Regions from separate parts of the Ruegeria sp. HKCCD3925 genome, predicted to be linked through region 3. Evidence: riboswitches for the same ligand, from Rfam matches in the RefSeq annotation. Region 3 holds a riboswitch; each other region holds the start of a gene.
What was found. Region 3 has a riboswitch for cobalamin ahead of AC2TEM_RS16250 (Rieske 2Fe-2S domain-containing protein). Riboswitches for the same ligand answer to the same signal wherever they lie in the genome.

Region 1 (10,198 bases), on a different contig from region 3:
CGACACGTTGTGCGACCGCACAAAGGTCACTAGCAAACCAGCCGCATGCCACGTCGAACCCGAGGTCAGTGTGGTGCGCTCCAGCATAACGGCATCAGAGCATCCATGTTCGGTCAGCCCATATAGAATTGACGCCCCGACGCATCCGCCACCGACAACCACGACTTTTGCATGTGACTGCATACTGCAACTCCTTCAAATTGTGCACGACCAACCGGGGATCGAATTGCATGAGGAAAGATCGATATGATGTCCAAGGGGCTTGAGGACCCTTGGCACATCCCTAGATCATGTCTCAAACGGTTGTGGCGAATTTTCACATTGAACTGCTGGCGGGCAATTGCAAAAAGATTCACTCTGCATAAGATGAACTAAGCCAAATCGCTGCTGATTGCGTTCTTATTATCGGGTTTTCAACTTGTCACAGGTCAAAACATCTTGCCCAACCGCCCATATGATCTTCCGCCCCTAAGCTCTCTGATCAGCTTTGAAACCGCAGCGCGGCATGTGAGTTTCAAAACTGCTGCTGAAGAGCTGAATGTTACGCCCGCAGCGATCAGCCATCAGGTCAAAGCGCTTGAGAACGAGCTGCAATGCGCGCTGTTTCTGCGCCATCATCGCGGCGTCGAACTTACCGAAAGCGGAGCCTATTTGCTGGTCGCCCTTCAACGTGGCCTTGAAGGGATCAGCGAGGCCCTTGGGCAGTTGCGCCGACAGTATGACCACAAAGGCGTGACGATCCGTTCCTCTACGGCGGTCAGCTCGCTTTGGCTTACACCACGGCTTGCCCAGTTTTGGAAAACGCATGGCCATGTTTCTGTGACACAAGTTGTGACCGATCTCGGGGTCGATACCTCAAAATGTGATCTAAGCATTCACTACGGTGATACACGCCGGGATTCAGGGATTATCAAGACCTTGTTTCACGACAACATCATGGCCTTATGCAGCCCTCGGTTTGCGAAACAGAACCCAATCGAGCATGTCGGCGAGATCGCCAAAGTGCCGCTCATCCATCTTGATGCACCAGATACCGGTTGGACCGATTGGCGGGCCTGGACCCGTAAACTGGGCTATGAAGGCCCGCTGAATTCCGCGCATCGGGTCAACAATTACACGATTGCGCTTCAGGCCGCTCAGGACGATATGGGCGCAGTGCTGGGATGGGAGGGACTGACCTCGGAGCTGACCGCATCCGGAAAACTGGTCAGACTGTTGCCGCAAACCATCTCATCGCAACTGGATTTCTACGTGAAACTACACAACACCTCATCCGACCGCGCCAAGCTTGTGTTCAAGTGGCTCGGCCAAGCGGCTGACGGAAAGGTTTAAACTCGGCTCAGACCTGATCAGGACGAAATATCTTGGGAGCGAAGATCGAGGGCCTTACCGTTGATTTCTCGCAGTCCTGAATAAAAGCAAGAACACAAACACCGATCCGATTGAAGTTGTGACGATCCCCACCGGCAATTCCTGCGGAGCCAGCAGAAGCCTGCTGAGAATGTCAGAGCCGGTCAACAAGGCAGCACCAACCATAGCGGCGGTAGGTAGAAGGTTTTTGTGCAGGGGACCTGCGATCCCGCGCGCAATATGCGGCACCATCAGACCGACAAAACCAATCACTCCGGCTACGGAAACAAACACGGCCGTTGCCAAAGCTGCGGTGAAAAACATGCTGAACCGCAGACCCCGAACCGGCACACCCAGAGTTGCGGCAGTCAAATCCCCGGTCAGCAGCGCATCCAACCAACGGCTGCGATAAAGCGAATAGCTCAGGATCAGCAGCAGACCGATGCACACCAGCGGGAACGTCTCCCAACGGGCCAGGCCCAGCCCCCCCAGCATCCAGAAGATGACAGAATGGGCGGCGCGGCTATCACCGGCGAAGATCAGATAGTTGGTGATGGCCGAAAACAAAAATGACACAGCCAGACCCGCAAGGATCAGCTTTTCCGGTGCGCTGGTGCGAAGCCCATGAACCAGCGCCAGCACGATGCCCGACGCCACAAGACCGCCGCAAAAGGCAGCCAGAGGCAGAGTCCAGAAACCCAGAATATCTCCGGTCACGGTAATTACAAACACCGCCCCCGCTGCCGCACCCGAGGACAGGCCGAACAGAAATGGATCGGCAAGGTCATTACGTGTGGTCGTTTGCAGCACCACGCCAACGATGCCCAGCCCGGCACCGATCACGGCTGCAAACAACGCGCGGGGCAATCGAAGGTCGAATACGATCCTATGCAGCGGCGACATCTCTCCGTCCTGCAACCCGGTACCGCGCAAGATCGCGGTGAAGGTCTCGGACAAAGGTATCGAGGTTGTGCCGTAGATTGTGGAAATCAGCAAAAGGGCGGCCAGAACGACCGCCCCCAGCAACAATGTCAGGCCCAATCGGCCCATATCAGCTCTGACCCGGATGCATCGCGCGCGCCATCTTCGAGATCGCTTCGATATTTGCCGGTCCCGGCGTCAGCTCTTCGTAGCGCAATCCGATCCAGCGTTCGTTCTTGACGGCGTCAGTCTGGGACATGACGGGATGTTCCTGCAGGAACTTGAAGGTGTCCTCGGCGCCATTGCCGGTCTGATAATCCAACAAAACCAGGAATTCCGGGTTCGATGCGGCAACGGCCTCCCACGAAGTGCGGCCCCAGCTCGTGTCCATGTCATGAGTGACGTTTTCACCACCGGCGGCTGCGATCATCGCATCGGGAATCGCGAATTTACCGGCGGTAAACGGAGCATCTGCAGGACCATCCAGAAGAAAGACGCGGGGCCTGGGCAGTTCAGCAGTCTTGGCTTCGATCGCTGCCAGCTGCTCTTTCCAGCCCGAGACCAAAGCCTCGGCCTTGTCTTCGACTTGCATCACCTTGCCCAAGCGCAACACATCGCCAAATAGAAGATCCATGCTGGCTTCGGGGCGATCCTTGTCCAGATGGACGCAGCTTTCGGTTAGAACCATGGTCTTGATTCCGAACGGTTCCAATGTATCTGGGGTCACATCACCACCCGGCTTCATGCCATAGTACCAACCGGCAAAGAACAGGTCGGGTTCAACCGCCACCAAATTTTCGACGGTCGGATATTTTGGCGCAAGCTCGGGGATGTCGCCACGCAGGGCATCAAAATCAGGGCTGGTCTTGTACCAGCCGGTGATGCCGGTCAGGCCGACGATCTTGTCCTGCAGACCCAATGCAAAGGCCATATCGGTCATGTTCATGTCATGCACAACCAGGCGCTCGGGCGCGGTATTAAAAACCAGCGGTTCGCCGCAGTTGTCTACGGTGACTTCTTGCGCAGCAGCACCGCTTGCCATGGCGGTGGCCAACGCCACGGGCCAGATGTATTTCATATCAGTGTGTTCCTTCGACTAAGTTGAGACTGTAGTTCTTCGAATATCAAGCGCCGGGATCACGCGGCCTTCGTGGAGAAAGCAGAGGAAATCAACGCCAAAAGTTTCGCGGACTCTTTCGGGTGTCAGCACCTTGTCCACCGACCCAAACTCGATCATGCGGGTCGATTTCATCAGCGCCACGTGTGTGGCGAATTCGGGGATCATGACAAGATCGTGTACGATCATGACCACGGTGATCCCAAGCTCGGCGACCAAAGACAGCATCCGCCCTTTTGCATCAGGATCCAGATGGTTGGTCGGTTCGTCCAGAAACAGCAACGAAGGGTTCTGCGCCAAAGCACGAGCGATATGGGCACGCTGACGTTCGCCTCCGGACAGTTGGGCCATGCGCTTGTCCGCGAGATTGGCGAGACCGGTCAGGTCTAAAATCCGGTCCAGCTCTTGCGCGTGGCCTTCGGCAGAGCGGTCCGCACGGATGGGTATTTGCCCCAGCGCAACATAATCGCGTAACGCCAAGCGTCCATCGGGCAGTTCCTGCTGACCTACCACTGCAATCATGCGCGCACGCTCTTTGGCCGTGAGCTGTTTCAGACTGCGTCCTTTGATCCGAACATCGCCAAGTGCCAGCGGCTCAGCGCCGCACAACAGATTGAGAAGCGTCGTTTTCCCCGCCCCGTTCGGGCCGGCGATGGCTAGAATGGAACCCTCGTCCAACTCGAACGAGACGCCCTGCAACAGGACATCTCCGTTAAGGGCATAATACTCAAGGTTTTCGGCAATCAGAAAGGGTGGCAACGTCATTGCGATGCCCCCTGTTCGATCCGCGGCATGCGCGAGAGGGTTTTATTGGACAACGCCTGCGGGCGATCAGTGGCATTTGTCCAGCCATCCGGGCTTTCACGATACTGCGCTGCAAACTCAGCCAGCGCCTGCACCTCATCCGCGGTCTGAATGCCACCAAAAAGGTATTGCGCCTTTCCTACGGCCTGGAACCCAACCGTTCTGGGACTATCGCAGCCTGCCATGCAAGACGACGCGCGGATCGCAAAACTGCGAGGTAATTTCCCAGTCAACGCATCGCAAATTTCATCAAGGGGCAGCCCTTCAGCGCAGCTTTCGCAGACTAGAATGAAATGATCAGGCGTATCTGGCATGGTCCACTCCACTTGTTTCCAAGCGCATGCGGAAGCTGCCGACAATGTAAACACGCGATTGACGCGCCATCAAAGCCTCCTTCCAGGACGCCCCGCCCCGGGTTGGTTAAACATCTGATGGCAGGTCTCCTGACTTGCGGGTCCGCGCTCGGCCAACCTTCCCGATCCTGTGGACCAGTGGCTGTTTGGCCTTGCTCACCGCTTACAGTTGCGGGGGCAGTTACGGAATTGGCACCTTTTGGCAAGCCTCACCGTATTCCCTTTTCATCCCGCGGCAACGCCACCGGGAACCATCAATCGATTGAGTGCCCGAGAACACCGGACACGTCAATGATAAAGTCGAAGGCACCCAACTCTGGTCGAGGATCGAGCGCCGCCAACCACGTGTCCGAAGCACCAACCGAATAGCTTGGGCTGCGCGCCGAATTTGTCTGGCCACGGTTGTCCATAGTTGGTGTGTTTGGAAATTAGACAATCTGAGGTAAGCTGAACAAATTTAGAGGTTTAGCTTTGTCAGCACCTTACCCCTGTTTGATCATTGCCTGGGTTTATCCAAGGAGACGGTTCTTTGACACATGTTTCGCAAAACGCATTGCCGCCGGATATTGTTGATGATGTCATTGACCACAATCTCGAGGCCGTAGCACGGTGGAAAGGCCATCGCTTAAGGGCTCAGCATGGGCGCAGTCACGGGTGTGTAGCTGCAATATTCACCGTCAGAAACGATCTACCAGAACAGTTCCGTCACGGCCTGTTTGAACAGCCCGCAGCCTATTCAGCCGCACTTCGCTTTTCCAACGGCGCGCATCTGGATGACCGGAAATCGGATGCCCACGGGATGGCGATCAAGCTTTTTGATGTGCCTGGCCCCAAGCTGATCGACGCCGAAGCACTTGCGCATCTGGGGACCACACAACTCAGCGACGAGTTCGATTTTGTATTGGTCGATCAGGATGTGTTTCCCAGCTACGTCCCCGATGAATATGAGCGATTGGGCAGGCTTGTCGCCACATTACAAGCGGTCCAGCACGCGATCAAAGGGCGACGAAAATGGAGCCTTAGGTTGATCACCAAAGGGCTGCGCGCAGGATTTCGAGCCTTCCTCACTCGTGAAGGCAAGCGTCAGTTTCGCGTCGCGAGTGATTTCGCCTCGAACTATATGCACTCGCCTTTTGAGGTCCATTTCTGGTCGACAACACCGTATCGGCTGGGCCCCGATCTAACAGTCCGATACCTAGCCCGCAGCGCTAAACCAAAAGTTCCGGCACATCCGGTAGACGACCCAGATGGGATCGGGCAGTGTTTGCGGCAAGACGTGGCCGATGGAGATAATCACTTCGAGCTGTGTGTGATTGAGCCCCCGCGCCCGGCCGACGAATTCGATGTGCTAGACAATCGCATCCGGTGGGCATGCGATCCGCAACCAGATGCACCTCTTGATCCGTACCATCATACCGTCACGCCCGTGGCGGATATCACGATTCCCAAAGGTGCAGAATTTGATCCGCAGAATGGCGACGCGATGAGCTTCTCGCCCTGGCGTGTCACGGCAGATCACGAACCTTTAGGACCGATTAATGCGATCCGGCTCAGAACCTATCTGAGCCTGGCCCGCGCCCGGTTCCCGAACCGATGACCAAACGGAGATGTATTGATGCTGGACGTTGATGATCTGATCAAACTCGGATTCAAGATCTCCCCACCCGTTACGAGTTATTTGGCCGCGATCAGGCTTGCAAACGCCGCGAAGATCCACCGACCGCGGCCCTATACAATGGGCGCAGACTACACGACATGGCCCGGCGTGTTTTCCCATCGCTGGATCGGTCGGCATACGACGCCAGAAGACCTCTCACCCGTCCTGCCGTCGGAAAGCGAAGTTGCTGATCTCTTTCGCCGACGGACACAAATGGATGGCAGCCCGCTTACCTTGATGTGCCCGCAAGGATCGACACTATTGTTTATCTCGGCCGCACAATGGTTTACCGACAGTTTCCTTCGCACCTTTGGGGCGAAAGGACCGGTTGATCAGACGGATTCGAACCACGAAGTCGATCTGTGCCAAATCTACGGGCTGAACGATTTTCAGACCGACATGCTGCGCGAACGCGATCCCGATACCAATGAACTAACGCACCGGCTGGCCTTTCGTCTGGATACACAGGGCGAGATGTGGGCTCCGAAGCTGTTTCAAAAAAACCAATCCGGTGGTGTTAAGCTAGCACCCCCTTTTGATGGCAGTCTCGCCACTGGCGAGAATTGCGGAAAGCCGTTGCACGATCCCTGCAAGCTGTGGAATGCGGTGAAACGGGCGCATCCGGGTCTCAGCGATCACGCAATCGACCAGCTACTGCTCGATTTTCATGCAACCGGGCTCGATAATGGCAATGGTACGATAGGCTATATCACGATCAATACACTGATGTTGCGCGCCCATAACACCTTTGCCGATCTGTTGTGGCGCGAAAAGCGCGGCATATCAGGCTGGGACAAAGAGCGTGTGTTCCAGACCACACGCTGCACCTTGATCGCATTGCTGATCAAGCTTGTGCTTGAGGACTACATCGCCCACATCGCCAATATGCCATTCAAACTGCCTGTTGGCGTCAATCGCTGGCAACCGTGGCATCATTCCAACCAGATCGCGATTGAGTTCAATTTGCTCTACCGCTGGCATTCGATGATCCCCGAGCGATTCATAATCGACGGCGCACAGGTTGGCCCGGAGGGGTTCAGATTCAATCCACGACTGGTCGAACAAACGGGCTTGGCGGAAATGATCCGATCATTGTCGCGCCAACCTGCGGCCCGCATGTCGCTGCGCAACACGCCCGATTTCCTGTTCCAAAGGCCTGCGCCCGGTGCTCCTGCCCCTGTCGAAGCTACAATTGCCCTGACGCGTAAGGCGCGTCTTCCGTCGCTGAACACTTATCGTCATCATTTCTGCCGCAAACCGCATTCAAGCTTTACTGAGATGGTTGGTGATCAGCCGTATGCGGACGAATTGATTGCCGACCTGAGCCGGCTTTATTGCGACGTCAATAGGGTCGAGTTGTTCCCTGGTCTCTTTGCGGAACAGCACAAGGGCGATGTGATCATGGGCGATCTGATGACATCGATGGTGGCGTATGACGCAATCACGCAGCTTATGAACAACCCGATGGTGTCCAAAAACTTGTACTCGGCTGAGACTTTTTCAGAGAAAGGTTTTCAGTTGTTGAAGAAAACTTCGTCATTCTCGCAGGTGGCGCGTTTTGTTGGCTTGGACCTGCAACCCGAAGACTGCACTTTAGGTCGACGTCCCGGCGGGACCTAAGACGCGACCGCGCGCTCTTCCAGCTCAGCAATCCGCGCGGCAACTTCCGTATCGGCTGGCCGGATGCAGGCAAGATCACTCAGCGCGCGCAATTCATACAGCGCCGCGCCCTGATCATTTGCCACGGCTATAGCTTCACGCAAAGCCGCCTCAGCCGCGTCGAACGGACTACCTTGTTCCAGTAGAAGAGCCGCCTTTATCCGGTGGATTTCAGCCTCATAGTTCCGCTCGTCAGTGTTTTCTGCACATGTCAGACCAGCCTCCACCGCATCCAACCCTTTCTGAATCTCACCCAGAGCAAGATAGCCCCGTGCGAGCTCGGCGTTGACGAGCACGCCAGCCGCCTCGGCACCCGTTGCGTGCATCCTTCCCCAAGCGGCCTGCAGCATGGCCACGCCCTCTGTGGCCTCGCCGGTTCTGATGGCAGCCCCGGCAAGATGGGCCGTCGCAACAGCTTGGTAATAAGGGCCGCCCTTGTCCTGAACAGCCGCGCTCAGCGCCTTGGCCATACGCGCATAATCCGGGTGGTCCATCTGCATGTGGATTTCGGTCAACCAATGCATTGCATTTGCGATGATCAAGGGCTGGCCCGACGCCATCGCGGCGTCAACTGCCCGCTTGGCTTTGGCGAGTGCCGCCTCAGTTTTGCCCTGAAAGCTGTCAACCAGCGCGCTCATACTCTCGATTTGTATCACGGCTGCAATATCGGGGCTGTTTCCAGCTTCGGCGCGATGCGCATCCGCATGAGACGCCGCTTGTTCCAGAGCTGCTGCCGCATCCTGAAACCGACCGCGCGGGGATAGCGCGGCCCCACAGATGTAGTTTCCGACCATTCGGGTGTGGTGATCGTCATACGCATCGATGATCGCTTGCCCCCATTGCTCGGCGTTCTGGTAATCACCTTTGACCATTGCAGCGGTAAACAGACCCCTGCCCGCGCGCACAAGAGTACGTCTGTCGCCCAGCTTTTCAGCCAGTTCAAAACTGCGCCCAAAGGCATCGATTGCGGGCTCGGCACCATAACCGACATGCACGCGTTCGGCAGCGGCCAGAAGGAATTGCAAGTTCAATTCAGCTTTATCGCGTTGGTCTGCGGGCAACTCGTCCAACAGCCGCAATCCGTTTCGGGCATGCTGAGCCCCTTCGCGATTTGCGTGGCGCCTCAGGTTCAGCCGCGCGGCCTCCGACCAGGCGGCCACCGCCTTCGTTGTTTCACCGGCCAGTTCCCAGTGCCGCGCTATTTGTTCAGGCTGTCGGGCGGCTTCCGGTTGGGCGGCAAGGGCTTCTGCCGTGCGTCGATGCAAATGAATGCGACGGTCCCGCACAAGGCTTTGATATGCCGCCTCACGCACCAATTCATGGCGGAACCGCCATATCATTTCGGCGTCGTCATTCGCGCCGGGCAGATGTTGCAAAATACCCGTGGCGGCGAGCCCAAAGATCGCGTCTTCGGACTCGTCTTCAGTCAGTTCACTGATCTGAGCCAGCAAAGGCGCCCCAAAGGCACCACCAATAACAGCGGCCTCGATCGCGGCACGTCGGAGTTCTCCGACCTCGTCCACCTGTTGCGCCAGGAGGTCATGCAACGTGGCGGGAATGTTGTCCACGATACGTTCAGGCGACGCAGCGATGGCGGCAGAGCACTCCTTGATGAAAAGGGGCACACCATTGCCGCGCGCCAAAATCTGCGCCGTGGTGCGGTCGTCAAGGCGCTCACCCGAGGCCGCCTTGGCCAGTTCTGACGATGTCGCATCATCGAGCGGTGGAAGCGACAATTGCTCAAGAGACGGTATGCTCTCTTTGATCGCTGATGGCGCCGGCATCCGCGAAACCATCAACATCAGGACGGGAAGTGATGTCAGATGCTCGGCCACGTCGCGCAGCACCGAAAGGGTCGATGGGTCGACCCATTGCATATCCTCAACCACGACAAGCACCGGCCCTTCTCGGCTGAGTTTTTGGTAGACGCGGATGAATATGTCACTCAGCTGCGCGCGCAGTTCGTCCTCACTGGTCGTCCCGCTGTCGCCAGGGCCCGGGGCAAGAATGAAATACAGCGTGCGAAGTTGCGCGTCGTCCAGAATATCGCTCAGATGTTCTGACAACCGGTTGCGACGCGCGGCAATATCGTCCTGATTGTGGATGCCGCACCACCGTTCGACCTGTGATATGAAGGGAAAGAACGGTGTGCTGACATGGAACGGGCTGCAGTGATAGGTCACCCATGCCTGCGGCCCGACCGACGAACGCAGATCACGGATCAGGTGCGATTTGCCAATCCCTGCCTCACCCAATATGTGAATCACCCGCCCTCTTCCGGCTTCCACATCTTTCCACGCGCGGCGGAGTTGTCCGCGTTCGGCTTTGCGGCCAAGC
Region 2 (10,198 bases), on a different contig from region 3:
GAAATCCGGGCATCAAGAAGAGTTTCAGCAATCGGCTCGGCAGGCGCGGTGTCATACCCTTCGCCTTGCAGATCGAGCAACATTGCCTCAGCCGAGGCCAGCGCATCCAGACCCACTGCATGTGCCATCTGCCAGTCTTTGCCGGGATAGGTCGATAGTACCAGCGCCGGAACCTGCTCCGCTTTGGGTTTGTCGTGAAGGTTCAGCCAGCCGGAGATGCGGTTGATGATGGCTTCGATCCGTTCGGGTTCAGCCCGATGAGCGAAACGAGAATACTCGAGATGCGGGTCGCGTTTGCCCGGCTCTTTGAAGGATACGATGCCCGCGTTGATCCGCCCGTCCACTTCCGGAAGGACCACATGCATGGCAAGATCAGCTGGTGAAAGGCCACGTTCCGCTTCGGCCCACGCTTTGCGGCGTGACGTGGCCAGCGCGACCTGAAAGACCGGCACCTCTGCCACATCGAGAGGTGAGGTGCCTGATGCGCCCTTGCCTGAGAATGAGGTGGCGTTCACGATCGCCGAAGGCTTCAGCGCCACAATAGTCTCGCGCAGCCAATCGGCGGCATTTGGTGCTTTGAGCGACGGGGCAAACAGGCCGACGGCCTCAAAACCCCGCGCCCGCAAGCTGCGGATCAACGCCGCAATTGGGGCGGTATCTGCCGAGGTCAGGTATGCGCGATAAAAGGTCACGATGATACGTTTCGTATCACCTGACAGAGCGTTTTCTGCCGGGATCACACCGCGATCCGGGCACCAGGCGCCGCATTCGGGGATGGTCTTCGCGCCCATGACCGGACCTGCATACAATCCAGCAGCCAGTGCCATCTGCGCCAGAGCGGCCTGCGCCGCGACCTCTCCGCCGGTGTCGCAGAGATGCGCCAGCCGCCGCAGGGTCGAGACGGGTAGGGTAGAGTAGTCGTCCAGCCGTGTATCCTCGCGCCCGTCTGCAGGCAGAACGGCCAGCGCAATTCCGTTGGCCTGCGCCAGTGCCAGAACCTGTTGCAGTCCGTAAGCCCAATAAGGCACACCGCCAATTAGACGGATCAGGATGCCCTTTGCGCCCTCCAGTGTCTGCTCGACATATGTGTCGACTGAGAGGGGATGCTTCAGCGCCGTCAGATTGGCCAGCCGCATCGTTGGCATGCGTCCTTCAGGCCCACCTCCACGATGCCATCCCGCCGCGAAAGCGCCAAGGTCACTGTCGGAAAAGGACAGCACCACCAGGTCCGCCGGGCTCTGGCCCAGATCGGTCGGGGTCTCGGTTTCTTCGAGCCCATGGCTTTCGCGGAAGACGACGTGCATAGGTCTTACTCGGCAGCCTCGGTAACACCCACGAGGATATCGCGGATCTCGGCCTCTTTGATATCGTCATGCTCGGCAATGACCACAAGGCGCGACCGACGGTCTTCGCCGGGCTCCCACGGGCGGTCATATTGGTGACGCACGCGCGCACCGACGGCCTGAACCAGTAGGCGCATGGGCTTGCCCTGAACGGCGGCATAGCCTTTGACGCGCAGGATATTCAACTCGTTGGCCAATCGTTCAATCTTGGCGACTAGATCAATCGGATCGGTTTGCTCGGGCAGTTCAACGATGATGCTTTCGAAATCGTCATGCTCGTGATCGTGATGGCCGTCGTGATGGCTGGGACGCGCGTCCATGTCATCCTCGGCCGCGGCTTCTAGACCCAGCACGACGCGGACGTCCACGGCACCCTCGGCCACTTCGACCACGGGCATGGGGCGGGGCGCTTCGGCGGCGATGATCTCTTTCGCTTTCGCAACGCCTTCCGGGCCAGCCAGATCGGGCTTGGTCAGCAGAATGATGTCGGCGCAGGAAATCTGATCCTCGAACACCTCGGACAAGGGAGTTTCATGATCAATCGAGTCATCTGCCATGCGTTGCGCATCCACCGCCTCGACATTTGGAGCGAACCGACCAGCGGCCACAGCCTCGGCATCGGCCAGAGCAATCACGCCATCGACGGTGATTTTCGAGCGGATATCGGGCCAGTCGAACGCTTTCAACAACGGTTTTGGCAGGGCGAGACCGGAGGTTTCGATCAGGATGTGATCAGGTCGCGGCTCTAGTGCCATCAGGGCTTCAATGGTCGGGATGAAATCATCGGCCACGGTGCAGCAGATGCAACCATTGGCCAGTTCCATGATGTTTTCTGCGGGGCAATCAGGAATGGCGCAGGACTTCAGGATATCGCCATCGACGCCGACATCGCCGAATTCGTTGACGACCACCGCCAGACGCTTGCCCTGCGGGTTCTGCATCAGGTGTCGCACCAAAGTGGTTTTGCCCGAGCCCAAAAAGCCGGTGATCACAGTGACGGGAAGTTTCTCGAGATTGCTCATTTCAGGGCTCCAATCGGGGGAATGCGGGCCGCACAGTTTTTGCGGAAATGTTCGGGACGTTCGCGCCATTTGACCAAACCGTCCTCGGTGGCGAGGTATTTGGCTGCGCCTTCGACGATGGTTTCAACATGGTCGATCTCGTTCAGATGCTCATACACGAAAGTCCAGCGATCCGGTCCTCCGCGTAGCACGATCGAGCAGCCTTCATCGCAATTCGACAGGCATTCCACAGCTTTCAAGGTAATGCCTTCGGGCAGGCCCGCCTGTTCAAGCGCCTTGTGCAGCAACGTGCCGGGGCGCTGGGCGTCATCCTCGACAGGCAGCCCGCGACGGCAGGTAGTGCAAACCAGCAGTTCGACCGGTGCGGTCTCGGTCATGTCTCTCATCCCCCCAAATCCTCTTCGTGGGGGACGGGGTTTCATGCGGGCCGATCACAGCCCCACACCGGAACACCCCGTCCGGTTTCATCTTCGGGCGTTGGCAGGTCTCCCGGCTTGCGGATGTCAGAGGAGGCCTCTGTCGGATGTCCCGCCTTCCCGGCCATACTGCCAGTGGCTTTGGGCACCCTCTCCGGTCACGGTCGCGGGGGCGGCTGCGTTTGACGGCAAAAACCGCTGACGCATTCCCTTTTCATCTGCTCTCGCAGACACCAACGAAAGGGACATGCGGCAGGGCAGGGTTGCTTGTCAAGCGAGTCGCGCCGATCCGTGAAAAAGCGGATAAAAAGCGACCTGTCGGGGTCGCTGGGCGGCATGATACTTCTGCAACGACGTGCTGGCATGGCAGCAAGATGCGAACAGGAGGATACCGCGCATGAAAGTAGGGTTTATCGGGCTGGGGAATGTAGGGGGCAAGCTATCTGGATCGCTGCTACGAAACGGTATCGATCTGACGGTTCATGACCTGAACCCGGATCTGGTGACCGAATTCGTCGCCAAGGGTGCCAAAGCCGCCAAAAGCCCGGCGCAACTGATGCGCGATTGCGATGCTGTTATAACCTGTTTGCCTTCTCCTGCGGCCTCGGATGCGGTGATGCAGGAAATGTTGCCAGAGGTCGGCCCTGGCAAAATCTGGATGGAAATGTCGACCACTGACGAAGCCGAAGTCAAACGCCTTGGCGCAATGGTCATCGAACGAGGCGGCGCAGCGGTGGATTGCCCGGTTTCCGGCGGATGTCACCGGGCAGCGACGGGTAATATCTCGATCTTCGCAGGCTGTGATCGTGAGACTTTTGAACGTATCCTGCCATTCCTGACCACCATGGGGCGGCGCATTTTGCACACGGGCGATCTGGGCTCGGCCTCTGTTCTGAAGGTGTTGACCAATTATCTGGCTACCGCCAACCTGATCACCTGCGCCGAGGCATTGGTGACAGCCAAGGCCGCCGGTATGGACCTTGGAACCACCTATGAAGCGATCAAGATATCGTCAGGCACATCCTTCGTGCACGAGACCGAAAGTCAGGTCATCCTGAACGGCTCGCGCGATATTTCCTTCACCATGGATCTGGTGAAAAAAGATATCGGTCTGTTTCAGGAGGTCGCCGACCGTGCCGGAGTTCCTCTGGAGATAAACCCATTGATGATCAAGATTTTCGAAGATGGCATCGCGCGATATGGTGAGCGTGAACTGTCCCCGAACATCATCAGGCGGCTAGAGGACGCGACCGGACTGGAGATCCAGGCGCCAGGGTTCCCAACCGAGATGCTGGACGACGAGCCAGAAGAACCGGGTTATGAGGTGATCCCGCAGAATCGGTAGATCGATTAATCGGCAAGCATTGCGGCTGTCTGGCGACCTGGTTGGACAAAATTCTGGTGCTATTCTAAATAGGTCGACAGGAGTCCGACACCGGCACAGGCAAGAGAACAACTTATGACGAATGAGACCTTTCTCATCGTAACAACGATGAAAAACGAAGGGCCTTTCATGATCGATTGGGTGGCCTACAACCACGCAATCGGCTTTGATGACATTCTGATTTATACCAATGATTGCGCTGATGGTACCGATGCCATGGGCGAACGGTTGCAAGCGCTTGGCTGGGCTCACCACCAACGAAACAGACTGGGTCCGCGCGCCGCGCCGCAGGTTCGTGCATTTTCGCTTGCGCGGAATCACCCAAGCTATCTGTCATCGGATTGGATTCTAAGTTTGGATGTGGACGAGTATATCAATATCCGTTTGCCCAATAGTGATATAAGAAGCCTCGTTGAGGCCAGCGGCGTGGCGGATGCGATCTCGATCTGCTGGCGCATGTTCGGAAACGCGGGTCAGAACGATTTCGTTGATCGACCTGTACCTGAGACTTTCTTTCTGGCCGCCACGGAAGACGGCTATCCGCATCACCGGACCAAAGGGTTCAAAACGCTGTTCCGCAACAACGGAAAATTCAGCCGTTTTCGCGCGCATCGTCCCAGGATCAATCCAGAAGATGCACCGAACCCTGACGCGCCATACGAAGGCGTGTTGTGGCGGGATTCGGGCGGGAACCTCTACCCAGCAGACCAAGTGAAATGGAAAGCATGGCGTGGTTTCAGCCATGAATTCGCGCGCATTCATCATTATGCTGTGCGCAGCACTGATAGCTTTTTGGTCAAGCGCGACCGTGGGCGCACCAATCATGTGGGGCAGGATCAAGGGCTCAAATACTGGCTCATGATGAACCACAATGATGTTGAGGATCGCTCAATTCTGGAACATATGCCGGCTATGCACGACATCAAAGCTGAGATGATGGCAGATCCGCAATTGGCAGACCTCCATCACCAAGCATGTGAGTGGCACAGGTCGAAAGCCGAAGAATTGAGAGCCAGACCGGACTGGGTTGATCTGGTTGAAGCGTTGCAAAATTCCTCAACCGGAGAAGACGTCTATGGGTGAAGCTGTATCTGCTGAGGATCGCCGCAAGAAGCAAGCTGAGCAGCGCGAGCGGAAGGATTCCCTGCGGCGCGAAATGCTCAAGACCATGCCGCATGGACGGCTGAGCGTTGAAATTGGCGTTTGGAAGGGCGAATTTTCGCGGATTCTGCTGGAAGAGCTGCAGCCCTCGAAATTGTGCCTCATCGATCCCTGGCAAGTACAGCAAGACCCAGATGGCGGTGCTTCGCTTGCCGGAGCGCGCACGCAGAAGGATATGGATCGAATATACGAGGCAGTAACGGGTAAATACAGCACCGAGATCGCCAAGGGGCAAATTTCGATCATTCGCGACTATTCGCGACCGGCGCTAAGCCTGTTTGAAGATCAGAGCATCGGGTTTGCCTATTTGGACGGCGACCATTCCTACGAGGGCGTAAAAACGGATCTGGATGCTTTGCTGCCCAAGATGATCGAAGGCGGCGTAATCATGCTTGACGATTATCACAGGCGCGGTTGGTGGAAAGATGACGTGATGCGTGCGTTCCACGAATTCCTCGGGGCAAATTCTGCGGGGCTGCGGCTCAAGGCCATCATGGGGGCGCAGGTGGCCGTCGAGAAACTTTGAGCCGAGATCATTTTTCTGATTATAGATTCGTGCGACGTAACCCAGGCTGGCTAGTGTCTTCCAGCGTCAACAGTGTTAAGCAACAAGTTCAGCGATGACGGATAGGGTTGTTGTCTAAGTCCGATCATCTTTGAATAGCGGCACTTTCCCAGGCAGACAGGAACTTTCTGCGCTTCAGCGTATCGAGGAACGTCAACAACGCAGGGTCCAGCGCTATCGCTGCGCTTTCGGTCGTGGAGTCCTGCGTGTCCAGAAGTGGCAGTGCTGCCAGTGATTCCGGATTCAGCGTGGTCAGGTGCCGGACAAAGGTTTCCGCTTCCTCCGGCAAGCGGCTTTTGCCAGTTACCATGGCGGTTCGCATCATCGTCGTCTGAAAATCGGAAGGCAGAATGATCTGAAGGGCATCCTTTCCTTCTGTTCGTACCGCCGCATAACTGCCAAGCACGTTGTAGGCCACCGCGATTGTACCATCCGCCAGGTCGTTAATCATGTCGCCCGAACAACAATACAGCCGCACATCCAGGCCGCCCAAAACCTCCATCAAGCGCCAATAGGTTTCCGAGGCGCGGGCGTCCTGCGTGGCGAACAAATAGCCCAATCCCGACTGGCGCACGTCATAAGTGCCGACTTTGCCCCGAAAATCATCCGGGCGGGCACGCAGCGCTTCGATCAGTTCCTGCCGCGTTTGCGGCATTGGTTGTCCTTCGAACGCGGTGCGGTTGACAACGATGGTTGCGGGTTCCGAAGTGAAGGCGAACAGGCTTTGATGCCATTGCGCCCAAGGGGGGTGCGGAAGATCGTTAAGCGCCAGCGCATATCCGTCATTCGCGAGCTTCAGTTGCAGGTCCATCGCGCTGGAAACGACAACGTCGAACGCTTCTGGCGTGGCTCGGACGCGTCGGTCGATATCGGCCGTGCCGGTCACCAGATATTCGACCGATATCGCTGGATTCTGGGCGACGAAATCCTCGATCAGCGGCGCAAACAGGGCGGTATCGGTGCTGGAAATGACCCGCAGTCGGGGGCCGTCGGCACTTTCGTTGAATATTTGTCGGTCTTCCCAATCCTGAGCCCCTGCGCCGCTGGCGAATAGGCACAGGATCAGAGTGACAAGATAACGCATGCGCCGCCCTCCGCTTTGTTTGACAGTACCAGCGTGCCGCCATGGGCGACCGCGACGTCCTGGGCAATGGTTAGCCCGAGGCCCGATCCGATGGTTCCCGCCGCGTTCTGACCACGTTCGAAACGTCTTGTGAGCGTTTCGATTTCATCTGGCGGAAAGCCTGGCCCCTGGTCACTGACCGTGATCCGGGCTGTGGGTGACCCTGCGACATCGATGACTACGGTACTGTCCGCTGGCGCATATTTAAGCGCATTGTCTACCATGTTCCGCACCGCATTTTGGATGAGGATGGGGTCGCCCGAATACATGACCTGCGGATCGCCGCTCAAAGCAAGCGAAAGGTCTTTCATTTCAGCGATGGGCGTCAAGCGCTGGACAAGTTCACGGATCAGAGTCACCAGATCGATATCCTCGCGCTCCAGATGGTCGGCGCGGAATGTGATCATGGCGTGATCCAGTAGTTGCCCCGCAGCCCTAGAGCTTTCGTCGATGGCGCGCATCATTGATCTTAACGCCTCGCGGTTGTCTTCTCTCTCGACCCGTTGCAGCGTCGCCTCGGCATAAGACCTGACCGTTGCCAGCGGGGTGCGGACCCTATGGGCGGCCTCGGCGATAAAGTCCTCGGATTGGCTGAGAGACTGGTCCAGGCGTCCCATAAGCGAATTCAGCGATGACACCAAAGGCGCCATTTCACGCGGTACTGGTTTTTTGAATGGGCTGAGATCTTGCGGTCCCCGACGGGTGACGGATGTCGTTAATCTGTCGAGCTGACCAATGGTGGCCGAACTCACCCAGAAGGACAATACAGCCGCAAGCACAAAGAACCCCAATCCCAAAAGGCCGGCATTGCGTGAGATTTGATCCAGCGTCTCCGACAGCGCATCTTGGGTCTGTCCCAAGGCCACTTCGATTTCTGTCTGATTTCCCAGCCCGACCAGTGTGCGGCTGGCACTGACCTGACGAACGTTTTCACCACGCACCTCACCGAAGCGAAAGGTCCACTTTCCATCAGCGGGTCCTTGAGTTGGGGTCAGGTCTTCGTAGCCGGACAGGAACTCGCCATCCTGAAAGATCGCATAAAACACCCGGTCGTCCGACGGCGTGCTCAGCATTGAAAAGGCAGCATAGGGGATATCGACTTCAAGCTCGCCTCCGCGCAGCGCCGCGGCGTCGAGGATCGAGGTGACTGAGGCACCCAGAATGTTGTCCTGACCTTGCTGGGCAACCTGAACTGCATAGTCGCGGACAGCAAAGAACAGCACAAGGGCCAGAATCGCGGCACCGCCGATTAGCGTTAGCGCAAGACGGTTTCGTAGTGATCCGGAAACGTTTGGATTAGTTGCCATGATCCAGCCTGTAGCCCAAACCGCGCAACGTTGTGATCCTGAGGTCCGATTTTTCCAGATGCTTTCGCAGTCGGCCGACATAGACCTCGATGGCATTGTCCGAAACATTGTCGTCGTAGGAGAACAACCGGTCCGCCAGCTTCTGCTTAGAAAACACCTGACCGGGGGCGTTGATCAGCAGTTCCAACAAGCGCAGTTCGCGGTTGCGAAGCGAGACGATGTCGTCGCCCACCGTCAAATGACCCGCAACCGGATCAAAGACGACGCCGCCAATTTCAATCGTCGTTTTGGTCTTGCCGGATTTGCGTCTAAGCACTGCGCGGCAGCGCGCCTCAAGTTCGGCATGGTCGAAGGGCTTGGTGACATAATCGTCCGCCCCAAGATCGAGTGAGCCGATTCGATCCGACACTTGACTGCGGGCGGTCAGAACGATGACAGGTGTGTCCAGATGGCTGGCGCGATGCCGTTTGAGGAAATCGCGCCCGTCCCCGTCGGGAAGCATGATGTCCAGCAGGATCAGGTCATACTCATCGATTTCAACAAAGGCCACAGCATCTTCTATTTTCTCTGCGTGATCAACCACATGCCCGTCCAGTCGCATGCGCGAACTTATGGCATTGGCGAGGTCCAGATTGTCTTCGACCAAGAGGAATTTCATCGGGATCCAATAGTAATTTCACCCATGACAGGTTGATGTCAGGTTGATGTGTTTAGGTTTCGAATAATCTGAGCCGCACTGCGGCCGGTTGTCAAACGGGAGGAATTCATGACGACAATCAAACTGGGCCGTCGCGCCCTTATCGCGGCTGTGACCGCTATTGGTCTGGCTGGACCGACTTTCGCTGAAGAGGTCGTAGATAGCATCCACTTTCTGATCCCCGGTGGCGCAGGAGGCGGCTGGGACGGCACGGCCCGTGGCACCGGTGAGGCGCTGACGAATGCGGGTCTCGTGGGAACTGCATCCTACGAAAACATGTCGGGCGGCGGTGGTGGTAAAGCCATTGGATATCTGATCGAAAACGCCGACAGCAACCACGGCACGCTTATGGTCAACTCGACCCCGATCGTGATCCGCTCTCTGACCGGAGTGTTCCCGCACAATTTCCGCGACCTGACACTGGTCTCGGGCACGATCGGCGATTACGCCGCGATTGTTGTGGGCAAAGACAGCCCCATCAATTCAATGGCGGACCTGCTAGCCGCGTATGACGCCGATCCAAGTACAACGGCCATCGGCGGCGGTTCTGTGCCGGGTGGGATGGACCATCTGGTCGCGGCGATGGTTATGGAAGCGGCAGGCAAGGACGCTTTGGGCGTGAAGTACATCCCCTATGATGCAGGTGGCAAAGCGATGGCCGCGCTTCTGTCCGGTGAGATTGCCGCGCTGTCGACCGGTTTCTCGGAGGCTGTCGATCTGGCGAATGCGGGTGAGGTGAAGATCATTGGCGTCACCGCAGAAGAGCGCGTGGATGCAGCCCCTGATGCGCAGACCATGAAAGAGCAGGGCATCGACACAACTTTCGTGAACTGGCGTGGGTTCTTTGCTGCTCCTGGTCTGCCCGAGGACAAGCTGGTCGCTTATCAAGAAGCCATCGCCAAGATGTATGACACACCTGAATGGGAAGAGGTCCGCGCCCGTAACGGTTGGGTGAACATCCACAACTCGGGTGCTGATTTCCAATCGTTCCTGGAACAGCAGGAAAAGCAGATCGGCGATCTGATGAAAAAGTTGGGTTTCCTGTAAGGATACCTCGGGCAGAGCGGGCAACCGCTCTGCCTCAACCAACAATAAATCAAAGGAGGGGGAAACATGGCGCTGGATCGCTGGATCGCGCTCGTTTTGCTGGGCATATGCCTGACATATGGCTACACCGCCT
Region 3 (10,198 bases):
GCTGCGATACCGCGTTGAGTGAAACTATAGGGTTCATTTCAGGAACCCATAGCGCCGCGCAGTCTCGCGCACGCCTTCGTAAACCGACGGATTAGCAGGAAGATAGCCGTCGGGGCCATAGAGGTAGGCCAACAGATGACGGTTCTCACTCTCGTTGAGGCGCAGCATGGTCTCAATGAACATTGCCTGCAGCCCGGCGTCCAGATCAGGGCGGGCAATGATTGCATGGCTGGGAATTTGTTCTGATTCCGCCAGCACCTTGACCTCGGCCTGCTGATCCGGGGTCAGATAGAGATCTGCATACTGGCTCGCACCCGCCGCATCGACCAGCCCATTGGCCATGGCCTGCATCGCTTGCTGATAACCACCGGCAAAAAATTTCTGACCGAAAAAACTGTCGGCATCGCCCGTGCCCGAAAACATCCCGGCGCGCACAAACAGATCAAGCGGATAGATGTAACCGGATTCCGAGACCGGATCGGAAAAGGCAATGTCACGTCCCCGGAGATCGGCCAACGTTTCGATTCCGCTGTCACGCCGAACGAAGACCCGGCCCGAATAGCTGGGTTGCCCGCGATATACCTCGGACAACAGCGGTACGGCGCCGATCTGGTCTTCGGCCAACACAAAGGGCAACGCTCCCATGAACGAGATATCGGCATCACCGTTGCGCAGCGCCTCAACGGCAGCAGCGTGGTCGAACGTGACAAACCCCGTGACCGGGACGCCCATCTGCTCTGAAAGCCAGCCGGTGATGACGTTGATGTCACCAAACAGCTTTTCGGGGTTCTCCTGCGGGATGAAGGCCAGCTTCAGCCCCCGGTCAGTTGCAGCCATTACGGGCAGGGCTGCAGATGCGGCTGCAGCGACCAGAAAATTGCGGCGCGACAACATCAGAACATCCTCTCGTCAATTTCGGCCTGCATGGCCTTGAACAGTTCCCACTGGCGGGTGGCTTCGGTCCAGTTACCTTCGGCGCTGGCATCGCCAACCGCTCGCAGGATCGCGGCGAATTCGTAGATTTCGGGCTTGGCGTTCTGATTGACCATGACACTGGCATCCGCCGCCAGATCAGGAGCTACCGTGTCGATCAGAACCGCTATGTTTTCGGCATCCTGCATCGGCAGCAGGGTATCGAGCGTGCTGGCGAATGTTGTCAGCTCCTCCCAGGACAAGCGGAATACGCTGTTGCGACCCTCGAATACTTGATAGGGTTCTTCACCGTCTCCAACAGCTTCGACGTAGGCCGTCAGATCTGCGCGCTGTGCTTCGTCCAAACCCAAATTTTTGGTATCATTGAACCAGTCAACAACGCTGGCCAGCGTCGGCAGCGATCCGTCATGCATGTAAGGTGCAGTGAAATTGACGTTGCGCAGCGTCGGGGTTTCGAACGCAGAAGCCGTGCCGCCGGGGAATGGTGGTTCAGCGCTGCCGATGTCGTAGGTCAGACCATCGCGGAACTGACGGTCAGGCGTGTGACACGAAGCGCAGGACTTGTCACCAAGTCCGGCAAATTTGGTGTTGAATAGCACCTCCCCGCGCTTGGCGTCATCTGACGCCAGATCCGTCAGCTTACCGGACCGATCGATCTTTGGGTTGGGAAGAAAGTCGAACTGTTTGACATAGGCTTCCAGCGCATCCAGTTGGAACGGCGTTGGTTCCTTTCCCGCGAATTCGGTCACAATCACATTTCGGATGAACCGGCGCAGGCTGGGTTCGCGCCCGTCGCGGCCATAAGGTGCGGTAAAGCGGATGCCGCGCATGGAAGGCGTGTCCAAGTGATCATCGGTCCGGTCATTGAACATTGGATTGAAGAAGGATCCGTCCACATCCATCCCACCCGGATGGGATGACAGGCCCGGAATGAAGAAATCCCGGTTCACGTCGGAGCGGTTATGGCAGGTCGAGCAGGCGATGCCTAACTCGCGCGCCGGGCCGCCGAAGATTTCAGGGCTGTCGAACAGCATATCGCCATAGGCCACCAGCGGTAGATTGGCTTCATCCTCACCCGCCTCTTCAAACTGAAGAACCAGCCGCGGCAGCTGCGCCTGATCTCCGATGTTCGACCCTGGCGGCAGCGTGGCGGGCATTGTGATTTGTTCGCCGGAAAGCACAACTGTTTCAGGCAGCGGTGTTAACTTGTCGCGTTGGGCATACTCGGATGGCAGATAGTTGGCACGAATATAGGCAGCGACAATGGCCTGAGCCTCCGCAAATTGGTCGGCATCCACCGTTTGTGCACCATTGCCCAGTACTCCTGCGCTGCCAAGGGTGGAGTTCAGAACCAGCCATGCCCGGCCCAGATCGCGAGCCGCCGACGCATCCGCAGCCTTGATACCATCTTCGAATGCGCGGAACAGAGCTGCCGCTTGTGCAACCTCGCGTGCCGCTTCAGGCTTACCCAACGCGGTCTTTGCGACATCCAGATGGCGCAGGATTCCCTCAGCAATGGCAATTGTGCTTGCTTCGAACAGCGCCTGGAGATCTTCGGCTTGCATAGCTTGGTTGATCGCAAGCGCCTCTTTGTCGGAAACGCGTGACAATGGAGCGACCTGAATGTCACTGCCAGGTGCGGGCGAGGTCCAACTCCTCTCAATTTCATCCCAGGGAACCGGGGTTAGATTTCCCATGAACAAGGTCAGTCGATACGCGGCAGCGCGCGGAGCCCAAGGAGATTCTTCAATCGCCGTGGCATCGGCGATCACTGGCAATGCGCAAAGAAGTGTGGACGCTATTAGATATTTCATAGCTCTGTCTATTAAAGTTAGCCTTGTCTAATTTATTGATGAAGGCATGCTCATTGTCAAGTTCGGCTTTCAGGTGCATACACTAGTGACTGGATTACCGACCTAATCGTGAGCCGATGACTGAAACGACACCGCAAGATTCAGATCGTACTATTGACACTCAGGCGAGTGGATTTGAGGCTGTGCGACAGGCCCACCAAAGCGAAATGGTTGAAGACTACGTTGAACTTATTGCGGAGTTGATCCACCAGAATGGCTCGGCGCGCCCGGTCGAAATAGCCGAGCGGTTGGGCGTAACCCAACCTACGGTTTCGAAGAATTTGGCCCGTTTGAAACGAGAAGGTTTCATAGAACAAATTCCCTACCGCTCACTTCAACTGACCGATGCCGGGCGTCAATTGGCGGAAGCTTGTAGAAGGCGTCACCGAATTGTCGTGGATTTCCTGATCGCCTTGGGTGTTTCAAAGGAAGTCGCAGAGCATGATGCTGAAGGTATTGAGCATCATGTAAGCGAAGAGACTCTTGCAGTTTTTAAAGGGTTCGTTGAGAGCGCCGACCAAATCAAATAGATTTTAGAAGCGTCATATATTCAGGTGGAATTTTGCAGAGTTAACTGTAGAAAGAGAGCTTCCATCCTATTTTGCGGCTAGGCTATGTCGCCATCCGATGGTTGAAGCCAGGCGCAACACCTTGCTGACCCCAAAAGCTCATACTGATGCAGACTGACCCAGTTCCCTGGCTCAGATTGCGTGTATTTATTTCCGTTCCCGGCCTTTTTTCTAGATTCGGTTGCAGCAAAAGCCTCCTCTGCGGATTTTTTGCACTGTTCACCCAAACTGGTTGCAAAGCTTGTTCCATGCAGCATTGGGCAGGGCAAATTCAAGGCCACGAAGGATATTGATGTTATCAGCATAAACAATGAACCAACAGTTCAATGAACTTTCTGCAGTATTAACTGGATATTATTCTAAAGGGTAATTCCCTCTCTAGTCTGGATTGCCGAACATGGGTCCCGTCAGATACGGCATCAGCATCGCCGCAAAGGTTCGAAACTGCCGCCATTAAATCCAAGTTTTCGGACGCATGGACCGTCTAATTCTGCGCCGAAGCAAACGTCAGATATGACGCGATACTGCTCATTATCCCGATCTTTTTGCGAACGTGGGGAGTGGCCCGGAAGCAAGGTTTCCAAAAATAGTCGAATGCAAGCATCGCGCCGCGCCTAATTTGGATTAATTTGGGCTTCTTGAGCGCCGCGAAAAAAGCCTTATTCCAAGAATACCCCGTCAATGGGCAGTAACGATCCGGCTCTTCCACAACGAATTTCAGGTCCAAACCTTCGGTGCGGCTGGCCATCTGCTCTTACCGCTGGCGGAAGTAGATCTAGGACAGACGTTTGGCACAGTTGATGAAGACTAAATGCGAATCGTGGCCTTCGTCACACATTCACGCTGTAACCCACATCATCGGGATGACGCCCGAGCCAGCCGAAATGAACAGGTACTTGCCTATCGCGCTTTGCGCGTTGGGAACCAAACCCACAGGCCCAATGGCCTTGATGCGCATGCCGGGTCGAAGGTTGTCTAGCATCCGGCACGTTCCGATACTGTCGGCTTGCGCTTTGGCGGTGATAGTGGTCAACCGTGACCGCGACATCGACGACGATATCGTATAGGCATATTGCACGAAACCTCCGATCTGGTTCGGCGCTGGGATCTCGAGCGCCAAGAACTATCCGAGGCTATAGGCAAACTGCTCCCGAGATGGGGCGCGGAACAAAAAAACTGTTGGTGTTCGGCAACTCAGGCTTGACAGAGACGCATTCTAGAATTCCACTATCCTGCCATATAGCCGAAGAGAGCGTGTTTAGATCTTTCATCACTCTTACTCCGCCTCTATCGTTTCAGGTACCAGGCGGGCCGACAATGCTTTGCAATTCCAATCCACAAACTGCAGCACGCAGAATTCCTGAATGAGTGAATACGGACCGGGTACATTAGCCGGGCCGTTGATAACCTGCTGTTTGTCCTCAACCACTTGCCGGTCTTCGTCATTCGTGGCGACTCAAACTTCGGTCAGTTGTTTTACGTAGTAGCCTACGCATTCAACCGCGTCCTTGTTGACCAAACATTTGGTAGTGACCTCAGTCTCTGTTGGGTTGATCGGAGTGACTCGGAAAGCAATCGAGTGATCCGCAAGGAAGTGTTTCCACGTGGTCGGATAGTAGAATCTCAAAAGCGATACCGTATCTGCAAAGACCGACTGGCCCATCCAGCGGCGCACGGCGGACTTTCCGTCCATCTAATAGCTTTCAGCTCCTTCTTTCAGCGGCATACGCGCCAGACGGTATTTGCCGTCGTCATTCAGGTAGAACTGCGAAGGTATGCCTGCAACCTGACACCAGTCAAAGATTGCCTGCATATACACCGGAGTCTCACCACCTTCGCCCCCTTTCACGCCTGGATCGTCGGGGAAAGTTAGCCACAGAGCGGGACGGATTCTACCGCAATGCTAGCACTCAAAGTTGTTTAACCAAAGCTGCTTCCAGTTGCCGTTCTCGATGACTGAGCTTTCGAAAGCGAACTTGGCATTCCCAACATCATACGGCGCAAGATAGGCGCGCGTGATATTAGCGCACGTATCGAAACCCGGCCCCATGTCGTGGGTTCACTGTAAAGAAACGTCAAGCTAATATGTCCATTGGTGATACAGGCAAACTAGTTTCGGCGCGTTGCCTTTTACGGCCTTGCAAATGATAGAGCCGCGACGAGGGCACGTGTTCTGAAATGCCCGGTTCTTGTTGTCGGCGCTACGAACAATAATAACTTGGTGTGCACCCACGTTGCACGTAATGTAATCGCCAGCTTTCACCAGTTCACAAGCCGGTACTGCAAATAGCCAATCGTGGTAATCGTTGATTCCAAAGTCGGTCTGATAGATCTTAGGGTCGGAATAGAACGCCTATTCCAGAGCGTAGTCTGGGTTTCGACGCGCAACAGGCTTTAGATATATTCATTTCAAGCTCTCCCGCCGTGCCTTGGGGGCATTGCTTGGGCAGATGAAAAGCGGAGCCTTCCGGAAGCGAGCGAAGAGCACATTCGAAACCCGTGCCTCCACCGCTTCCCGCAGTTTGATATATCTGTGAGGCTGGTATCTGGATTTGAAAGGGGTTTACTGCGCACGGTTGCGACACTTTCTCGGGATCCTCCTCCCAGTGGTTGATTGTCGAACCTGAACTTCCTTACCATTGCGGGCGACGTGCCGGGTTTACACCGGCTTCCCAATTCTCCGCTGGCTGAGAGTCAATCAGTGGCACTTCACGTTTACAAGATACTCCCGATCCACTTTAGCACTGAAATATTTGCGACATTTGCCGACGCAAACCAGACATCGATTTACTCATATTCTACTCTCTGCGTGTGTTACTCTCCTACATCCAATCATCAATTAGTTCTCAAGTTGGCAAGTGTACTCAAGCACCTGTCAAACGCAGCAGAATGTATAAGCTAACAAGAAACAGAGTTTTCGGTCGGGAAAAATCGAGGTTGCGCTTGTATATGGTGCGATAGTGACAGAAGCGAGTTAAGCACCTCCGACCGTTTCGAAGATTGCTTGTTTCTAAATTAGTTGAGTTACGCTGTTGATGCTATCCGCCCGAACGCCGACTTAATTGCGTATTGCACCATCGAGAGATTGCGGCTTGAGTAATTGCCACTAGCAACACTGAGTTGTTTGATGGCACTTTAACAATCTGCCTAAGTCCTTGAACGGGTGTTAGGCAAATCATTCTCTGGCTGATTTATTCCCTCTTAGTTGAGCCAAACGCACAGTTCATTCATCCCGCCTAATGGCGTCATTGATCCTTCTTACAGAGAATTACCGCAATGCGCCCGAAGCAGACCTTCCTGGACCCAAAGCAACCAAGCTTGCTGCAACACGTGTCAATTATTGTCTAATAGCCGCCTTGCGCCTCATATTGTAGTCTGCGGATTTTCCCCGGGGGCACTTTAAATACCCGTTTGAATGCTTTGTTAAAAGAAGGTTCAGATAGGTACCCGATCTCAGCCACGATTTGCGAGATTGGTTGATCGGTAGCAATTAATCGTTCCCGCGCCAGATGCATTCGCCAAGTTGCGAGGTATTGTATTGCCGGCACACCGACGAGTTCGGTAAACCGTGCGGAAAATGCCGATCTGGACATACCTGCAACCTGTGCAAGAGACTCGACTGTCCAGTTTGCTGCAGGTGCGCGATGAATGGAAACAATGGTGCGGCCAATCTGTTGGTCTCTGGCGGCTTTCAGCCAACCTCGATTGGCGTCGGGCGCACTGTTCAACCATCGGCGAATAGCCTCGATGACAACCACATCGGCCAAGCGTGTAATCACTGTTTCGCCGCCCGGTCGTAATTCACGCGCCTCTCTTGCAATGAATTGCAAAGTTGCTTGTAGCCAGCTCCCTGCATCCTCTTCCCACGGATCGATTTTGAGTACGTCGGGAAGCAAGGCCATCAACATGCCGCTGGCCGCGTGATCTATCCTGACGAGCCCGTACATGATTCCGGTCTCGGCTCCACCGCCGCCGTGCTCTAGCGTTTCGTAGAGCTCGGTCACCTTGCGTATGGGCAGTTCTTCCAGTTTCAAAAGTGGGGTGTCTTTTGAGCTGGAGAACCCAACTGGCGCGCCATTTGTCATCAGAACCAAGTCGCCTTTCTCGACTTCAAACGGCACATCTTCTCCGACCCTCATAAAGCAACGCCCGTGCGTAATGACCGCAAAGCTCAGTATTTCGGGGAAACCCGGTATAGAAACGCCCCAAGGCGCAGACATGCGCGACTGGCAATAGAATGTACCCGTCAGTTTCAGAAGATGAAGAATTTCCCCGAGCGGATCACCGATTGGCTGCGCCAGTGCATGGGGGTCGGGAATATGGGGGTTGATCTGGCTCACTGCACCAGACTGTTCGATATCTCCCCAATTGTCCACAGTATTTGGATGAATGGATAAAAAGTCAGGACAATGCAGACTTCTTCGTCCTTCGTGCTTACCTATTTTGGGGTCATTGACTGATTTTACGGAGATGACCGATGACACAGCAAACCATTCTCGTACTTGGCGCAACAGGTAAAACCGGATCACGTATCGTGACGCGCCTTGAAGACAGCGGCCATGCAGTTCGGCGTGGATCGCGGAATAGCAAAACCCCATTTGATTGGGAAAAACCGCAGACATGGCCCGCAATCCTGGACGGTGTTTCTGCCGCCTATATTTCCTATTTTCCTGACATCGCCTTTCCGGGCGCGGTCGAGCAAGTTGCGGCCTTTTCGGCATTGGCTCGAGAAAAAGGACTGCAGCGACTTGTGCTGTTAACAGGTCGCGGAGAATTTCATGCCGAACGTGCCGAAGGGGTTGTTCGGAACTCCGGTGTGCCCTTTACGATCGTCCGTGCGGCGTGGTTTGCGCAAAACTACTCTGAAGGTGCATTGCTGGAGCCGGTAATGGCCGGTGTGTTGCCCATGCCCGCAGGTGACGTGCGTGAACCGATTATCGACGTGGACGACATTGCCGACGTTGCCGTCGCCGCCTTGACCGAGGAAGGACACACTGGCGAGCTTTATGAAGTTACAGGGCCGCGTCTCATGACATTTGCCGAAATGGCTGCCGAGCTTTCGCGCGCAATGGGTAGAACCGTGCAATATGTGCCGATTTCGTTTGAAGACTTCCATGCGGAAATCATCAACGCGAGCGGAGAGATGATTGCTGACGTGATTACTGACATAGCGAGGGAAACGCTTGATGGTCGCAATGCGAACACTGCGGACGGTGTTCAACGTGCCTTGGGGAGAGCTCCGCGCGATTTCTCTGATTTTGCTGATGAAGCCGCAAAGTCTGGCGCTTGGACACAAGCTGCATGAGTCGGTCTGACGACAAAGGAACACAATCATGACGTTTGACTTAAAACGCAGGCTTGTCCTGGGGTTGGCGGGTCTTGTTGCAGCCACCCTGGGGCTGATCATCACGCTGGCCCCACTGGCCTTTTACTCCAGCTACGGCATTGATATTTCGCCGCAGCCGAACTTGATGAGCGAATTGCGCGCACCTGCTGCCAATCTGGCTGCACTTGGCCTGATCATCCTGTCGGGAGCGCGATACCAAAAGATGGCCCAGACGTCAGCTTGGCTTGGAGCCACTGTGTTCTTCGCCTTTGCCGCGGGGCGCGTGGTCAGCATTATGCTTGATGGACGACCATCGGACAGCATCCTTTCTGCTCTTGGGATAGAGATGGTACTTGGACTGATGTGTTTGTGGGCCGCAAGCAAAGGGCGGCTAACGAAAGCTGGCATGCACCTCATGTCGTCGCGTAAACTCCGGACTTGAGACTCAGTGAAAGCTGCCTGTGTGCATTTGGCCATTCACGGATACAGAGTGGGTGGCCAATATATCAGAGTGACTCCGCGACATACTGAATGGCTGGCGCTACTGATTGTGAGTTATGACATTAAAACCTTCTTCGGGTGATGGTGCCTCGAAATACCTCGCTAAACGCCAATATTGATCTTCCGTTGCTGCAAAGGCATGCGCACCTTCACTGTTGCGCTTGTGCAGCCGGCGCAGACAAACCTCATCCGGCAAGTCCAAAAAGTGAAGCTGGTGCGTCGCAGCAGTTTCTTCCAGCAGCTTGCGCATCCAGGCTCTGTTTTCAATTGTGTTCGCCGGAAAGTCGAGAATGACAGAAACCTCTGCCTTCAGCAACGATGCGATGTGCCGCCCCATGACCGGCCGCAATTTCAAAGCGCAATTTACATAATCCTGCAGGGAGTTCATCTGGTCGCCGAATAGGACGCTAAGCCATTCATCTTCTGAAATGAGTACCGCCCCGCCGCTATTCGCAAGCTTCACCGCCAGACTTGATTTTCCTGAGGCGACTTTGCCACAAAGCAAGTGAAGCGTTGGTTGGACCTGTGACATAGGGTGAACTCCCGGACTACCTAATGGCCCCTGTGCTCAGTTGATCTGCAAGTTGATCAAACACCAACCTGATCCTTCGCGCAGTATGTAATTCCGAGTGCGTCGCCAGCCAAATCGGGAACTTAAACGGGTCTCGGTCGGGTAGCACGCGCTCCACACCTGGTGTCAAGGCAGCCACGTCATCCGACATTACACTGATGCCAAACCCTTGGCGCACCAGCTCCCAGGATACAATTCCGCTTTGCGAGCCAATCCGGAAACTCTTTCGAGTGACCTTAACACCCGCCGGATCGAGAAAACCGATCATCGTGTCAATGTCGCCAAACCCCACGAAATCCAACTTTGCGAGCTCGTTTTCATTTTTCGGCCTTCCCAACTGATCAAGGTACGCAGGTGCTGCGTAAAAATGTGCCGTCGCCTCGGCAACAAGCTTTGCGGTCAGATCTGGTTGCGTCGGGCGTACATGTCGGATGGCGATATCAGC

Region 1: another riboswitch for cobalamin. It lies ahead of AC2TEM_RS05200 (DUF1636 domain-containing protein); the one in region 3 lies ahead of AC2TEM_RS16250 (Rieske 2Fe-2S domain-containing protein).
Region 2: another riboswitch for cobalamin. It lies ahead of AC2TEM_RS12405 (DUF1636 family protein); the one in region 3 lies ahead of AC2TEM_RS16250 (Rieske 2Fe-2S domain-containing protein).

Annotation. Positions count from the first base shown of each region.
Region 1 is NZ_JBWVBI010000002.1:37,225-47,422, reverse strand. Features, by position in the region: gene AC2TEM_RS05225 (GcvT family protein) at 1-183, opposite strand, end outside; gene AC2TEM_RS05220 (LysR substrate-binding domain-containing protein) at 439-1,332, shown strand; gene AC2TEM_RS05215 (iron ABC transporter permease) at 1,387-2,400, opposite strand; gene AC2TEM_RS05210 (ABC transporter substrate-binding protein) at 2,402-3,349, opposite strand; gene AC2TEM_RS05205 (ABC transporter ATP-binding protein) at 3,368-4,153, opposite strand; gene AC2TEM_RS05200 (DUF1636 domain-containing protein) at 4,150-4,506, opposite strand; cobalamin riboswitch at 4,609-4,816, opposite strand; gene AC2TEM_RS05195 (hypothetical protein) at 4,800-4,955, opposite strand; gene AC2TEM_RS05190 (catalase family protein) at 5,075-6,142, shown strand; gene AC2TEM_RS05185 (peroxidase family protein) at 6,161-7,822, shown strand; gene AC2TEM_RS05180 (AAA family ATPase) at 7,819-10,198, opposite strand, start outside.
Region 2 is NZ_JBWVBI010000004.1:461,055-471,252, forward strand. Features, by position in the region: gene cobN (cobaltochelatase subunit CobN) at 1-1,304, opposite strand, end outside; gene cobW (cobalamin biosynthesis protein CobW) at 1,310-2,365, opposite strand; gene AC2TEM_RS12405 (DUF1636 family protein) at 2,362-2,742, opposite strand; cobalamin riboswitch at 2,828-3,034, opposite strand; gene AC2TEM_RS12410 (NAD(P)-dependent oxidoreductase) at 3,140-4,126, shown strand; gene AC2TEM_RS12415 (glycosyltransferase family 2 protein) at 4,241-5,248, shown strand; gene AC2TEM_RS12420 (class I SAM-dependent methyltransferase) at 5,241-5,852, shown strand; gene AC2TEM_RS12425 (ABC transporter substrate-binding protein) at 5,977-6,975, opposite strand; gene AC2TEM_RS12430 (sensor histidine kinase) at 6,954-8,321, opposite strand; gene AC2TEM_RS12435 (response regulator transcription factor) at 8,311-8,979, opposite strand; gene AC2TEM_RS12440 (tripartite tricarboxylate transporter substrate-binding protein) at 9,088-10,065, shown strand; gene AC2TEM_RS12445 (tripartite tricarboxylate transporter TctB family protein) at 10,132-10,198, shown strand, end outside.
Region 3 is NZ_JBWVBI010000006.1:227,067-237,264, forward strand. Features, by position in the region: gene AC2TEM_RS16210 (ATP-binding cassette domain-containing protein) at 1-37, opposite strand, end outside; gene AC2TEM_RS16215 (phosphate/phosphite/phosphonate ABC transporter substrate-binding protein) at 34-894, opposite strand; gene AC2TEM_RS16220 (cytochrome c peroxidase) at 894-2,747, opposite strand; gene mntR (manganese-binding transcriptional regulator MntR) at 2,864-3,316, shown strand; gene AC2TEM_RS16230 (hypothetical protein) at 3,840-4,103, opposite strand; gene AC2TEM_RS16235 (ferredoxin reductase domain-containing protein) at 4,194-4,475, opposite strand; gene AC2TEM_RS16240 (SRPBCC family protein) at 4,812-5,048, opposite strand; gene AC2TEM_RS16245 (hypothetical protein) at 5,049-5,204, opposite strand; gene AC2TEM_RS16250 (Rieske 2Fe-2S domain-containing protein) at 5,436-5,618, opposite strand; cobalamin riboswitch at 5,876-6,082, opposite strand; gene AC2TEM_RS16255 (AraC family transcriptional regulator) at 6,700-7,695, opposite strand; gene AC2TEM_RS16260 (NmrA family NAD(P)-binding protein) at 7,833-8,660, shown strand; gene AC2TEM_RS16265 (DUF4345 domain-containing protein) at 8,689-9,123, shown strand; gene AC2TEM_RS16270 (ATP-binding protein) at 9,223-9,714, opposite strand; gene AC2TEM_RS16275 (LysR family transcriptional regulator) at 9,731-10,198, opposite strand, start outside.